Regions from separate parts of the Pseudoalteromonas rhizosphaerae genome, predicted to be linked through region 2. Evidence: predicted binding sites of a transcription regulator. Region 2 holds the regulator's gene; each other region holds the start of a gene.
The links. The regulator LexA, encoded in region 2, represses DNA repair genes until DNA is damaged. The targets are predictions, from matches to a motif close to TACTGTATNNNNATACAGTA.
Positions count from the first base shown of each region.

Region 1 (5,069 bases), 170 kb from region 2:
TGCTCTAGAGTAACACTATGCATATTTTTATAATGTTGCTCTAGGTAACGTTTGAATTTTAAAGTATACCCGCGGCCATTCCCTTCATAACCTACCATAGTGCTGGCAAATATAATGCGGGGATAATGCGTGAGCATTTTAATTAATAATGGTACTGGGATCGCAGCAGCTTCATCAACCAACAATACATCACAGTCAGGTAGTTCATTTAGTAATTGATCGGGTGCAATATAATGCAAGTTGGCGAGTTGTTTATCCCGAGTTTGATAGCTTAATCCTCGTGCTGCGGCAAAGTGTTTAAAACAGCTGTGTAGGGCGTTAAACTGCTGTGCACAAATGAGTATTTTTTTATCGTTAAGTGTTGCAGCAGCAAGCCCTAAAGCCGCCGATTTTCCGCGGCCACGATCTGCGCTGATCAATAAAGGGCGATTGGCTCTACCGTTGGCAGTTCTAATGATTTGCTCGATGCAAAATTGCTGTTCAGTTAGGTTTATTTTACCTGCTAGCTGGCTTGTTTCTGGTAACGTTTGCCAGCCTGATTGTTGGCTGAGGTGCAGATACAAATTACTCTGGAGTAAGCGTGCAAAGCGTTGGTTAAAATAACTCTGCTGTTGTTGTTGAGCAAATGATTGAAAGGCGGTCAGTGCTGGGTCACACCAATAGTGTAAATCATCAAGTTCTGGCAACAATACAATAAATAAACCGCCAGCCTGAACAGTGCCACTAAGAGCAGCAAATTTGTCTGGCACTAAGCCACTAAAACCGTCATAAATAACATGCTGAAATTCTTGGCCAAGAATTTGATGAGTATGTTCAGGCCAGCTACTGTCAGTGAGTTCGCCACTAGTTGATAATACCTTAACAAGCGGATGGCAAAGTTGCTTGAGTAACTCATTAGCCTGTTGATAACACCAGTTTTGTTCGCCAGTAATGAGTAGCAATTGCCTATGTTTAGCATAGGCAATTTGCGGTAGGATATTACTTATTAACGAGTTAAATGGCTTGTAGTCGTGCATAAACAGTTACTAACCACTTACTACCAAAGTCATCAAAATTCACTTGTACGCGAGATTGAGCGCCACTGCCTTCGTAATTAATAACCGTTCCCATACCAAATTTTGCATGTAATACGTGTTGTCCTAAGCTAAAGCCACTTTCTTCAAATACGGCATGACTTACTGATGAGCTAAATCGTCCTGCTGCGGGTGGTCGCGATACTTGAGTTTTAATACGAATTTCTTCAATACAATCTTCAGGCATTTCACGTAAAAAGCGTGATGGACTGTGGTACTTTTCTTGACCATAAAGACGGCGGCTCTCGGCATGGCTAATATAGAGTTTTTCCATGGCGCGAGTCATGCCGACATAACAAAGACGACGCTCTTCTTCTAACCGACCTGATTCTTCATTACTTTGTTGAGATGGGAACATGCCTTCTTCAACACCAACCATAAATACGAGTGGAAACTCTAAGCCTTTCGCTGAGTGCAACGTCATCATTTGCACTGCATCTTCATGTTCTTCAGCTTGACCATCACCGGATTCCAGTGAGGTATAAGCCAAGAATCCTTGCAGTGGTGAGCTAAACTCTTCATCTTCCGGGAGTTCGTATTGGCCACAGGCGCTGATCAGCTCTTCTAAGTTTTCTACCCGGGCGCGGCCCTTTTCGCCTTTTTCTGCTTGATACATCGCCATTAAACCAGATGTTTGAATAGCGTATTTCGCTTGCTCTTCTAAAGTGAGATCACCAATTTTATCTTCAATATGTTCTACCAGTTCAACAAACTTAGTAACAACCGTCGCCGCACGTCCTGATAAATGTTGTTGTTCTACGATGGCTTTGGCGGCGTACCATAATGGCAATGATTCGCTACGCGCACAATCGCGAATATGGCTTAAGGTTTTATCGCCAATGCCACGAGCAGGAGTGTTAATCACTCGCTCAAATGCAGCATCATCCTGACGATTACCTACGAGCCGTAAATATGCCAGCGCATCTTTAATTTCTTGACGTTCAAAGAAGCGCATACCGCCGTAAATGCGGTACTTCAAGCCTTCTTGTAACATCGCTTCTTCAAGTACCCGCGATTGCGCGTTACTACGATATAAAATCGCCGCATCTTGTAGGGCATTACCAGCGTTTAACCAGCTGCGTAATTTGCTGCTTACAAAGCGCGCTTCGTCTAATTCGTTAAAAGCGGCATAAACAGAAATAGGTTCACCATCATTGCCATCAGTCCAGAGGCTTTTACCCATTCGGTCTGAGTTATTTTGAATAAGTGCATTAGACGCTTTTAGAATCGTGGCAGTAGAGCGATAGTTTTGTTCAAGGCGAATAGTTTCGGCTTTAAAATCGGTCAAAAAGCGCTTAATGTTTTCAATTTTAGCACCACGCCAACCGTAAATACTTTGGTCATCATCACCTACGATCATGATGCTGTTGGTATCGCCGGCTAATAATTTAAGCCATGCATATTGAATGGTGTTGGTATCTTGAAACTCGTCTACTAGCATATGGGCAAAACGTTGCTGGTAGTGACGTAGTAAGGTTGGATTATTTTTTAGTACTTCAAAACTACGTAATAAGATTTCGGCAAAATCAACTAATCCGGCTCGATCACATGCTTCTTGATAAGCGGTGTAAACTTTAAGCATCATTTGTTCGTTGATGTCGTAAGCTTGGATATCTTTGGGGCGCAGACCTTCATCTTTCTTGGCGCTGATATACCAGCCAAACTGTTTTGCAGGCCATTTTTTGTCATCAATATTCATGGCTTTTAATAAGCGTTTGATCATTCTAAGTTGATCATCAGAGTCTAAAATTTGAAACGCTTCTGGTAAGTTTGCTTCGCGATGGTGGGCACGCAATATACGGTGTGATAAGCCATGGAAAGTACCAATCCACATACCACCTACTGGTGCTTGAAGGGCTTGTTCAACGCGCGTGCGCATTTCTTTAGCTGCTTTATTGGTAAAGGTTACTGCAAAAATACTATAAGCGGAGGCTTGCTCAACCTGCATTAACCATGCGATACGATGAACGAGTACTCGAGTTTTCCCAGAGCCTGCGCCAGCAAGCACCAGCATATTTTGGAGTGGGGCTGCAACTGCATCCCGTTGTTTATCATTTAAACCGTCGAGTAATTCTGAAACGTCCATCATCACGCCTTTTCAATCAATATTAAAAGCAGTATAACAGGTGTTTTTGTTAGGCTAAATAAAATACTGTTTTTATAACCAGTTAATTTAATACATAGTCTAAAGGCTTTAAAAACTTAATGATTCATTTATAGTCATTTTTTAGCTAAGCTAGATCAATGGTGTGAAGTGATATCGCCAATTTGACTTATATTTAGTAAAAATCACGATTTTAGCTAGTTCTTCGTATTACCGTTGATTTTAACATATTGATTTTTAATAACTAAATAATTGGCATGAAGAATGTAAGTAGATAAGAATAAAATTAAATTAATAATTGAGGTTAACATGGCAGAGCAAGGTTCAGGCGGTAATGTTATCGCAGCGATTTGTAATATATTTTTCCCAGGTTTAGGGCAGTTAGTTCAAGGCCGGATTATGGCGGCAATTGGTTTCTTCCTAGCGTGGGTTATTAGTGGCGCGCTTATTTATGTTGCGATTGGTTTTATATTACTGCCGATCGTCTATATTTGGGCAATCATTGATGCCGCGCGGTTTAGATCTTATCGGTAGCTGTATCACTTCAAAGAATAGCGCTTTTTAGCGCTATTTTTGTCACTGGCTTTATTTATTCAGCACTGACTAGGGTATAATCCCGATCATTAGTTGTATTTAGGTAAAGTTATGGAATACCAATTTATACGCGATCCAATAAGTGGCCTGCGGATTAAAATTAGCAGTGAACATGCGGTTATTGGCCGTTGGTTAAATGAAGAGATCGGCAAAGACAAAATTGCTATGGTACAAGCTTTAATAGCCTCAGTATCAAGTAGTTTTGAGCCGTTAACGCTACAGGGTCAAGAAATTGATTTGATCTTAAATAAAGATGAAGCCATTTTTGAAGCCCATGCCTTGCACCAAGACTCTGAAGATTTATTTGCTTATCAAGATGATGAGCTTATGCTCGAGGAAAATGGTTTAAGTAGTGGCTGTGGTTTTGAAGATTTTGTTGATCTGATTAATTCATGGCAAGAATTTACTACAGGTAGGTAAGCAGAGGGTTAAAGCCCCCTGCTAATTACGCTATTGCTCAGATACAGATTTTACTGCAGCCAATAGTAAGCTTTCAGTTAAGCGAACTTTATAATTAGGGTTCGCATATTGAAAATGCACTAAACCTTGTTTATCAATAACAAAGACTGCCGGTACAGGTAAGGCTACCTTCGCTTTACCTTCAAGAGAAACAAAATTTACCCCTAGTTTATTACGATAAATAGTCGCGGTTTTATCATCAAGGTAAAATGCTAAACCAAGCGCTTGGCTTAGCAATAGGCTATCGTCAGAAAGTAACTGATAGTTTGGTGAATCTATTTTAGTTTCAGCCAATTTTTCTGGGCTATCGGGTGAAGCCGCGATAATTTGTGCGTCTAACTCAGTCAGTTCTGCTTCAATTTTTTGCACATTCGCTAATTGCTTAGAGCAATATGGGCACCAACCACCACGGTATACGATAAGCACCGTTGTTTTTTCAGCAAAACGTTCAGCTAAAACAACATTTTTACCGGTTTTATCTTTCAGTGTGATTGCTGGCACTGTTAAGCCGGGCAACAGCGGACTAACTTTTTCAGCCTGATTTGCAATATTTGTGGCTGTTGCAGCAGTCACTGATGCAGTAACTGCGATTGAACAAGCGAGTAGGATTGCTTTTAACATGTAAGTCTCTAATAATTTTTAAACGCGTTACATATAAGATAGGCGAAGTGGAGAAATAATTTCATTAGATCTCAGTTAATACCCAAATCAGCTCAAGATGCGAGTTTCAGTTGGAATTACAAGCGATTTAGGCAAGGCATTGATTGCAAGGAATAGTGGTTCTATTGTTAAAATCAATAACGCAGTATAAATCGCTTTTAAACCAACCCGTTGGGCGT
Region 1 covers NZ_CP118496.1:5,259,598-5,264,666, reverse strand. The annotation lists gene PVK79_RS23045 (tRNA(Met) cytidine acetyltransferase TmcA domain-containing protein) at 1-1,016, opposite strand, end outside; gene uvrD (DNA helicase II) at 994-3,159, opposite strand; gene PVK79_RS23035 (hypothetical protein) at 3,487-3,711, shown strand; gene PVK79_RS23030 (YacL family protein) at 3,823-4,191, shown strand; gene PVK79_RS23025 (peroxiredoxin-like family protein) at 4,222-4,851, opposite strand.
Region 1: uvrD (DNA helicase II) is a predicted target of LexA. The motif match lies at 3,224-3,243, and genes of this name have one in related genera.

Region 2 (5,069 bases):
GTGGTGGATCAGTGCCCAAAACATCACGGCGAACACGATGACCCCAATCACACAACATATAATAAATATTGTCATGTGCAGCTGATAAACATCATTACTTATATCTGTTACGCCCTTACGCATATTAAACTGGCTATTAGCCAATACTTGCTGCGGTAGAACAAACAATATAAGCCACAAGGTAGAGCTCAATTTACCCATGTGACGGCTCCTTTAAATGCTATTGCAAAACGCAAAGCGAAAAGGCGGCACAGCTTTATTCGCGCCAATTCGTTATTTTTTATTGTTACTGAATATTAACGCAACCCTAAATTATGCTATTGAGCAAAATTGTTAGACTTTTAAAGTAGCTGTTAACACAGTGTATTAACCAATTAGTTAAAAAATGAACAATTAGCAAGTTTTAAGAGCAATTTAATTCTTTTTTGGTGCATAAATAACAGCTAAAAATCAGCGCGTTATTTTGTAATTAGGGATAATATTAGAGGGCTAAAAGTAGCTGACAAGTAGATTTGATAGGGCTTAGGACGCTATAGCTAAGTATAAAATCTAGCCATTAAAGCGGTAAAAAATTAAATGCACCAAACTTCACCAATTTGGTGCAAAATATAGATCAAAAAATTTACATCCAATCAGCGTTGCGGATCACCCCAACAGCTAACCCTTCAATATTGAAAGATTCATGTTCAAGATCCACTTCAATCGGTGAAAATTCATCATTTTCAGCATGTAAAAAAACTTTTTTACCTGCTTTTTCAAGGCGTTTTACTGTTACATCGTCATCAACACGGGCAACCACCACTTGGCCATTTTCAGCAACTTGAGTGCTGTGTACAGCCAATAAATCGCCATCCATAATACCAATGTCTTTCATACTCATGCCTTGCACACGCAGTAAAAAATCAGCAGCCGGTTTAAACAAGAGTGGATCTATTTTGCAATGACTTTCAACATGCTGCTCTGCCAAAATAGGCTCACCAGCGGCAACTCTGCCTATTAGAGGTAAACCAAGTTGTTCCGGCTCATCCTCTTCAACTAACTGAATACCTCGACTAGCACCGGGCTTCATTTTAATAACGCCCTTTTTCGCTAATGCCTTTAAATGTTCTTCCGCTGCATTAGCACTTTTAAAACCTAACGTTTGCGCAATCTCAGCACGGGTTGGCGGCATACCGGTATCTTTAATAAAAACTTTAATAAGTTCGAGAATTTGAGCTTGGCGATTCGTTAATGGGCGCATACAACTGGTTTTCCATACAGTACATTTAACTGTGAGTATATACAGTTATCTGAAAATCGCAAATATAAATTGGCTTAAAATCGCGCCGTTAATAACAAGCTCATACTATTTAAACCACTTCCAGAATCAAGCGCAGATCCAAGACCAAACTTTAATGCTACATGTTGATTAAACCAATATTGCGTTTGCAGTTCATAGTTGTCTTTTAGATTTTTCTGATTCCGAATATTGGCAACGACTCCCACTGACCATGCTTGATTTACATAATAAACCGCCTGCCCCTGCACATAACGATAACGCCCTGCCAATTGCTTTAGCTCTAAATCCCAACCTTGATTGCTAACTATATTTGTCCAACGAACATAAGGAGCATAAGTCCATTCAACCGCGACTCTTTCATTATCTTTGCCAAACCACATATCATGGCGCTCTAAGCGACTGTAATATACATTGAACCCTAGTTGTAACTGCTCATTCATTTGCTTACCAACAGCGGCACTCACTAAATAATCAGTATTTTGCCAATAGCTATTATCCTCACAGAGGCGCTGCGCGCTGGCACTAATAACTAATCCTGCGGGACCATAGATGGCAGCATCGGCATTTAAATAGCTAAAATCATCATTAGCAAACCCACCAATAGCATAATTATTGACTTGATTTAAATACGCTTTTAGCTCGTATGGACCAGTCAAAGATTCAAGATCTTGCGCAAAATATCGGTATCGTGCGCCTAAAAAAGATTCATCTAAACCAGCTAAATCGGTAAAACCAATATCGAGTTGATGTTGGGTACTAGCAACAGCCTGCGGCTGAGCAACAAGGCTCATTAATAATATTGCACCACATCCAAATACCTTTACTTTCATCCTTAAGATCCATTAACAGTTAGATAATATAGGTACATTTTATCTATTTTTATGATCTTAACTGTAGGAAAATGTTTAAAAGTGTAGACTGATTTAGTAAATAACTTAGTGAGGTAGACAGATGAGTATTTGGTATCAACCGATCACCCTAGCACAATGTAAGCAACTTGATGACGGCATAAGTGGTCAAGGCACATTGATGAAAACCATGGGCATTGAAATAAGTAAAATAGGCGATGATTATTTAGTAGCAACGATGCCCGCGATCCCAGCTCATCATAACCCTATGGGTATGGTGCATGGCGGCGCAAATGTTGTACTTGCAGAAACGGTGGCGAGTTATGCTGCAAACTTTGCTGTTGATTTTACAAAGTTTTATTGTGTTGGCCAGGAGATCAATGCCAATCATCTAAAAGCATCACGTAATGGTATATTAACCGCGATAGCAACACCACTACACTTAGGCAAGCGTACATCCGTATGGGAAATAAAAATCACCAATAGTCGTGGAGAACTGTGCTGCGTATCAAGAATGACCGCAGCAATTGTAGAGCGAAAAGGCTAACTTGAAAGTGGATAAATTGTAATTTCAATACCTGCGCCAATAGCAGAAATACGCAATAAAGTATCGGCACTGAGCGCTTGATTAAAGCATTTTGGCGAAGTGCCTGATTCAAAGCCAATATCAAAGGTGCGCTTTGAGCATGATAACCACTGCTTTAATGCATTGCGTGAGCAAGATTCAATTAACTCACATAAGTGGTTAATCGCTTTATCTGGTGAGATAACGTCTTCATTAGACTCAATACGTGCTAGTTGACGGTACTCATCTTTATCGTAATGCAAAACCACAGCACTTTTTTTTAAGTCTGCAACTAACAAACTAATATCTTGCTTTGATTCAAGCTCTAGATCTACATTTAAAAATTGAATTTCCGACATTGTTTCATTTTTACCCTGCGTTAATAACAACGCAAACTTTAACCTAATTTTGCGTATATACCAAATCTAGAGTAGCTAGTTTTATTTTGTTGATGCGACAATTTGCCACATTGGCAAACTCAATATAATTTATAGAATACCGCACTAATAACAAACAGGTAGTCACTATGGATAAACGCATTTTTAAACATGCGCGTAAGTTTCACAAATGGTTAGGTTACTTATTAGCGCTACAAATTTTTGCATGGTTACTCGGTGGTTTAATTATGAGTGCTATACCGCTTGAAAAAGTTCACGGTAAACATTTAGCTGCGCGGCAATTAAATAACCCATTCAAACAAGCTGATTATCTAGCCTCAGTTGATAATATCGTTGCACAAATTACTCAACCAAGACAAATTAGTTATAGTCACTTTTTAACAATCCCTACCATTATTGTGAGCAACAGTAACGGTGAGTACAGCTTTAACGGAGTTACTGGCCGTCCTTTGGTAGCACCGAGTAAAGCGCAAATTATTGCCAATGCCCAAGCTCATCTATTAATTAATGCGCAAGTAACAGACGCGATCAAACTAGCTAAAGGTACTCGCGAAGTTGGCTTTAAAGAAAATATTTGGCAAGTAAATTTTGACGATACGTTTAACACCACACTATATTTATCCGCTGATAGTGGCCAAGTTATTACTGTTCGCAGCACAATTTGGCGAATTTTCGATTTTTTCTGGATGTTACACATAATGGACTATGATCAACGTGAAGATTTTAATAACCCATTATTAATTAGTTTTGCAGCCAGTAGCATATTGTTTTGTTTAACTGGCTTTATTTTATTACTACAAAATATCCGTTTTAGAAAACGTACTTCCCGTCGCCCAAGTAGCTAACCTTACCTTGTAGATGAGTTAAAATTCCCACTACATCACACAGTTAAGCGATTTACTTTTTGAATAATCGCTCTAAACTAGCGCTTCCTGTAGTTCACTAAAGTGATTGGATATGCCGCATTTAATTATTGCGCTGGTATTGTGTTGTGTGAGTTTTAACCTTTATGCAGAACAATTCACCAGTTTTTACAGCGCAAAAAAACACCTCATCAAAACCCTTCCTGATAACGCCACCAGCCTCTATTGTGGCTGTAATATTAAACGCCAAGGTAAAAAACTGGTGCCCGACCCAAATGCATGTGGTTATGTGCCTCGCAATGCGGTTACTCGTTCAGGCAAACCAAATGCGCGCGCAACTCGGATTGAGTGGGAACATATTGTGTCTGCATGGGAATTTGGTCACCAGCTACAATGCTGGCAAGATGGCGGCCGAAAAAATTGCATTAAAGTCAGTGCGCAATTTCGGAAAATGGAAGCTGATATAAATAATCTCGCTCCGGCAATTGGTGAAATAAACGCAGACCGCTCTAATTATAGCTTTGGCATGATTGCAGGTAATGCAAGCCAATATGGTCGCTGCCAAGTAAAGGTAGATTTTAAACAGCGTGTGGTAGAGCCGCCCTTTTATGCACGAAAACGCATTGCCGATGCTTATTTTTATATGCAAAAAACCTATGGTTTAAAAATTTCCGACAAGCAACAAAAATTATTTACCGCATGGCAAAACCAAGCTTTGGCAGCGAAAAATAGCAATGCTGTACTTTAAATAGCCAAAACCATAAAAAAGGCGCATTTCGCGCCTTTTCACTTAAAACCTGCATTTAGTTTCGTCATTAAATATCTTGATGTGGGCCAAACACCTCGTAGTGAATACGCTCAGCAGCAACTTCTAATACGAGTAATTGCTGTTTAATTGCAGCCATAAACCCCGTTGGGCCACAGATGTAGAAATCACCTTCTTCAAGCGGTAGCTGCTCAGCAACAGCGCTGACATTCATCAATCCAGTAAACTTAGCTCCCTCGCCACCTTGATTAAACCAAGTGTAGTAATTTAATCGAGTATGCGCCGCGGCTTGCTCTGCCAAAAACTGACTAAATGAATGCTGCAGGATATTTTCACAGGCGTGTAAATAG
Region 2 covers NZ_CP118496.1:102,579-107,647, forward strand. The annotation lists gene coxB (cytochrome c oxidase subunit II) at 1-201, opposite strand, end outside; gene lexA (transcriptional repressor LexA) at 623-1,240, opposite strand; gene PVK79_RS00535 (hypothetical protein) at 1,315-2,109, opposite strand; gene PVK79_RS00540 (PaaI family thioesterase) at 2,231-2,674, shown strand; gene PVK79_RS00545 (hypothetical protein) at 2,671-3,051, opposite strand; gene PVK79_RS00550 (hypothetical protein) at 3,219-3,935, shown strand; gene PVK79_RS00555 (endonuclease) at 4,048-4,701, shown strand; gene hmpA (NO-inducible flavohemoprotein) at 4,769-5,069, opposite strand, start outside.

Region 3 (5,069 bases), 1.6 Mb from region 2:
ACCATTCGTTGCGGCAAAGCCTGACGCATTAGCAAGTGCACTGTTTCCATATATAGCAGTTGTTATGGCCAAAGCATGCAAAGAATATTTAAATAACGTACGTTTATTCATTGGTTGTTCCTAATTATTGTATGTTCAGATCAAAACAATCAAATAAATTAATTGTTAAAAATGTTAACACAATCAAGTCCTGTTTATGCTTGCACTGCAGTGCTACCGGTGGCATTATTGCGCTAAATATGACTTTCTGCAATGCTAATTACTGATTGATTAGTTTTAATTTCATTATTTAGTTTTGTTTTTATGCGTTTTAAATAAATATATTTAATTAAAATTAATAGGTTAGGCTTTGTTTTAATTATTTTAAAAAAATATAAAAATAATAACGATTTATTTTCTAGTTTTTATTATAGTGTTTTTTTGATACTTGAAATTTATTTAACATTTGTTCCTTTATTGTTTTTTGATATGACTAGATCTTAGCATGCTACGGGGCTGGTTCTAACGCAGTATATATATGTTTTATGGATGAGTTAGTTGTTTATAGGTGTTGTTGTGAAGTACTAGAGCATGTTGACCTTTCAGAATTAAAATTTGTTTAATCTAGGAGTGATTTAATCATGACAAGAGGTTTGTAACCTAGTTGGATCGATAACTGCTACCGCGTTATTCTACTGGCGGAAGTAATCTGAGCTTCGGATAATAAATCCATCTCCAGCGGCTATTTTTCAATGTTAACTGCGTTGAATTTACTTGTAATAGGCATGCTATTGACGCGTAAATTCGCCTTATTTTCCCTGAAAATTTCGGCTGGAGAGTAAAAGTAATATTAGTGCTTTAAATCAATGTGTTAGAAAACACATTAACCAAAATTTAGGTTAAGCAACAAAGAGTTAATCGCACTTAGACAGACCACGTTGGGTCGCGAGTTTTTTGAATTTATGATTATTTATAAATACTTACGGTAAAAACTACACTCTAAGAAAGTGTTACACGCTGTGGCATTTTTTATATTTTTTACCGCTACCACACGGGCATTCATCATTGCGGCTAATTTTTATATCTGCAACAGGGAAGATCTCACCATCGAGATAACGCCACTGCCCATCTTCTTTTATGAAGCTTGATTTTTCATGCAGCTGGCAAAACAAGTTTTGATAAAAATAGCTAACACAAAATTCAACACAACCAGTGTATTCTTGCTGGTCTGCACTGATCACAGCTAATTTTATAAAGCGGCAACTATTAGCAAAATCAGCAATTTCTTTGATTGGGTTTTCTGCTTGTTTTTTTTGGGCATAAGTTTGGTAAATATACTTAGCATTTTTTAAGGCATAAGCAACAAAGCGAGAGCGCATTAGTTGCTCTGGGCTTGTTGCTTGTATATTGCCTGAGTGCAATTTTTCACAGCAATCGCTATAGCTTTGTTCGCTACCACATAAGCAAAGACTGTCAGTGAGTGAAGTCATAATTAAAATACGCTTTATTAAAAAACGGCATTTTAACAGCTTATTGTGCTAATGCTATCTCTGTAGCTTGTTGGGTTTTAGTAAAACAGTATAGTTTTGCACTCGCTTGGTCTAACTTTAATGACAGGTTAGCTATTTGATTGTCTTTCACAATGTCTGTCCAGGTGATCACCGCTGCAAAGTTACCGTTATGTAGTGCTGAATTTAGTACATACTCTAAATTAACCAGATGCTTTTGCCTAATCACTAATAGTTTACTGGTATCAATAGAACATGAATCAAGTAAAGCTTTACTTGGTACGTGATCCGGTGCAATCAGTAACGTCCATGCGTTTTTATTATTGTAATGGTGTAACACCTTTAGAAGTTCAAAAGTTGCAGAGATCTCATCTTCTATCTGAATCAAATTTACTGATGCGCTTAAATTATCTTGTTGATAGCTTTTAACTGTTCTGATGGTAATTGGCTGTAACATAAGTTTCACTCACTGGTTGTTTATACAGTACTCATATACAGTAGTTTATACAGTGTTTGTGTGCAAGTGTTTTTTGCTATCTTTTTGAACGATTTTTAAATTTATTTGATACCATCAGCTTTGAAAATGTGCAGAAAATTAAATAATACTATACAAAACAATGTATTAATTATTTAAATTGAGGTGGCAATTGATTTTAACGAAAAGGGTAGATTAGTCCCTTTTCAAGGTGAGTTGGGGATCAGGTGAGCAAACTGCTGTTGGTGTATTTGTTCATACAGTGTTGCAGCATAACACTGGGCATCTTTAAAGCGGCGGGTGGCTAGATGTTTACGTAAATCAGTTAAGGCGGTTGTTGCAGGCTCATAGCCTTGGCTACTGGCTAAACTTAGCCATACTGCGCCATGAAAAACACTAGTAGGTACGCCTTGGCCTTTGATAAAAAATAATCCTAGATAAAATTGGGCTCGCTGATTACCTGACATTGCAGCTAAGCGCATCCATTTAGCAGCGAGAGGAGGTTGATCATTTTTTAAATAATACAGGGCTTTATTAACAGTGTTATCAGGAGTATCAGCTTTAACCGCACTGTGTGGGGCTTTGCTCGGTTGGGTGATAAACGATAATACGTTTTCTAACTGTTGTTCTAAATCTAAGCCAATTGGCGAGGTATCTGTCATAGTGCCACACATATTATTGTTGTCATTTACCTGCTCAGTTTAGTCTAATATCAGGTTAATTGTCCTGTTATTCTTGAAATATATGATAAAATCACGCAATTATTGTCATCTAAAATGAAACTCACTTATGCTCGACGCGTTATTTAAAATTAGCGACCACAACTCGACTGTGCGCCGCGAATGTATTGCCGGCCTCACTACCTTTATTACTATGGTTTATATTGTGTTTGTCAACCCTGCTATGTTGGCTGAAGCTGGTATGGATCAAGGTGCTGCGTTTGTGGCAACTTGTATTGCTGCGGCTATTGGCTGTTTTATCATGGGCTTTTGGGCAAATTATCCGTTAGCTTTGGCTCCTGGTATGGGGCTTAATGCCTTTTTTACTTATGGTGTTGTGTTAGGCATGGGCTATACCTGGCAAGCAGCATTAGGGGCTGTGTTTATGTCGGGCTGTATTTTCTTGTTCCTGAGTTTGTTCAAAGTCAGGGAGTGGATAATTAATGCTATTCCATTGGTGTTAAAGCAAGCCATTGCAACAGGAATTGGAGCGTTCTTAGCGTTAATTGCGCTTAAAAATGCCGGGATCATTGTGGCCAGCCCTGCAACATTAGTGCAACTGGGTGATATAACGGCTGCCGGTCCATTGTTGGCTATTTTTAGCTTTTTTGTTATTGCAGCGCTACTTTATCGTGATTTTAAAAGTGGTGTTTTGATCAGCATTTTATTAGTAACTGTGATCGCGCTAAGTCTGGGTTTGGTAGAGTATCAAGGCGTGATATCTATGCCTCCTTCAATTGCGCCTACTTTTATGCAACTTGATTTTTCAGCGGCGTTTGAGTTGTCAATGCTTAGCGTCATTTTTGCATTGTTGTTCGTTGATTTATTTGATACATCAGGCACCTTAGTTGCGGTAACTCAAAAAGCAGGTCTTGCTGATGAACAAGGTAATATGCCTCGTTTAGGACGAGCATTAAGTGCTGATAGCGCCGCAACCATTGCCGGTTCAGTATTGGGCACTTCGACCACAACCTCATATATAGAGTCAGTTGCAGGAGTATCTGTGGGTGGCAGAACCGGACTTACAGCTGTGGTTGTAGGAATGTGCTTTTTATTGATGATGTTTTTTGCACCCTTGGCGAAAATGGTGCCAGCTTATGCAACTGCGGGAGCTATTTTATATGTGTCGGTGCTAATGCTACAAAACCTCAAGTTTGTAAATTGGGATGATATGACAGATGCCATTCCAGTGAGTGTGGTATTACTGATGACGCCGCTAACATTCTCCATTGCTCATGGCATTGCACTGGGCTTTATTTCTTATACAGTCGTTAAAGTATTGTGTGGTAAACGAGAACAAGTAAGCATCAGTGTGTGGATATTGACTGCGATGTTTGTGATCAAATTTGCGTTTTTATCTTAATGAGTTACTCGGTTAATACAAAGAAAAAGTGGTTTACCACTTTTTCTTTGGTGCAAAAAGTACGTCTAAATCGTCTTGTTCTTGCTCTGCTTTTTTCTTCAGTGCTGTTGCATTAGATGCTTTAAGCTCTGTGCTTATTGCTTCTAAATAACCTTCGAGCTCTTGGCGTTTAGTGGTTATATAGTCATCGCTATAAGCGACTGCAGATACAGTAGCGTAGGCTTTTTCAAAGTATTGGCGTGCAGAACCGACCATATTCGCAGAGCGTGCGGAGATACCTCGTTTAATCTGGCTTTCAATATTAATTCGTAATTGGAGTTTTTCTAAGCGCTTGTCTTCAGCAATAAAAATTTGGCTGTCTACTTTCCCTTTGCCATGCTCTGAACGAAGTACTGCGCGTACTTTCTTAATACCTTGGATTAGTGCTATTAATTGCTTGTCGTTATCGGGTAACACTAAATTTTCTAAGTTAGTGGTGTCGATTGAGTCTCCTAAACGTTCTTTTGCTTCCTTTAAGCGATTCTTTAACTCTTTCGAATTGGGTGATAGCTGCACCATAGCGACTAAAGCATCATGAATACGCCGTTGTAGAATACGTAAAATATGTTCTGACATAGGGATGTTTGCGCTATTTAATAGAACGTCTTCTGATTCTTCAATGATTTTTTTTTGTTTGGTTAAGTCTTTGCGGCGTTCTGTTTCTTGTTTCTCTTTATGCTGTTGTACCGCACTGACCCAGAGGGCAATGACAATCAGTGCAACAATCAACATAATAATAATAGAAACGATCATGGTTTAGGTCTCAAATTTCACAAACTAATAATTTTAATCTTACATTAAATATATGCTAACAGGATAGTTTTGCGCGGCTTATGTAAAAAAGAATTCACTTTCTCATCATTTATTACTATCTGCGTATGATATTTTTTCATTTTGAGCATCAGCTTAAAAGATGGCTACCTCAAGGCGAGGGATTATGCTAGCCTAAGCAGATAACCTTATAAATACGATTCCAGACAGCCTTT
Region 3 covers NZ_CP118496.1:3,822,535-3,827,603, reverse strand. The annotation lists gene PVK79_RS16435 (pectate lyase family protein) at 1-111, opposite strand, end outside; gene PVK79_RS16430 (YchJ family protein) at 990-1,469, opposite strand; gene PVK79_RS16425 (SulA-like leucine-rich domain-containing protein) at 1,510-1,944, opposite strand; gene PVK79_RS16420 (SEL1-like repeat protein) at 2,169-2,624, opposite strand; gene PVK79_RS16415 (NCS2 family permease) at 2,752-4,044, shown strand; gene PVK79_RS16410 (hypothetical protein) at 4,078-4,836, opposite strand.
Region 3: PVK79_RS16425 (SulA-like leucine-rich domain-containing protein) is a predicted target of LexA. The motif match lies at 1,955-1,974, and genes of this name have one in related genera.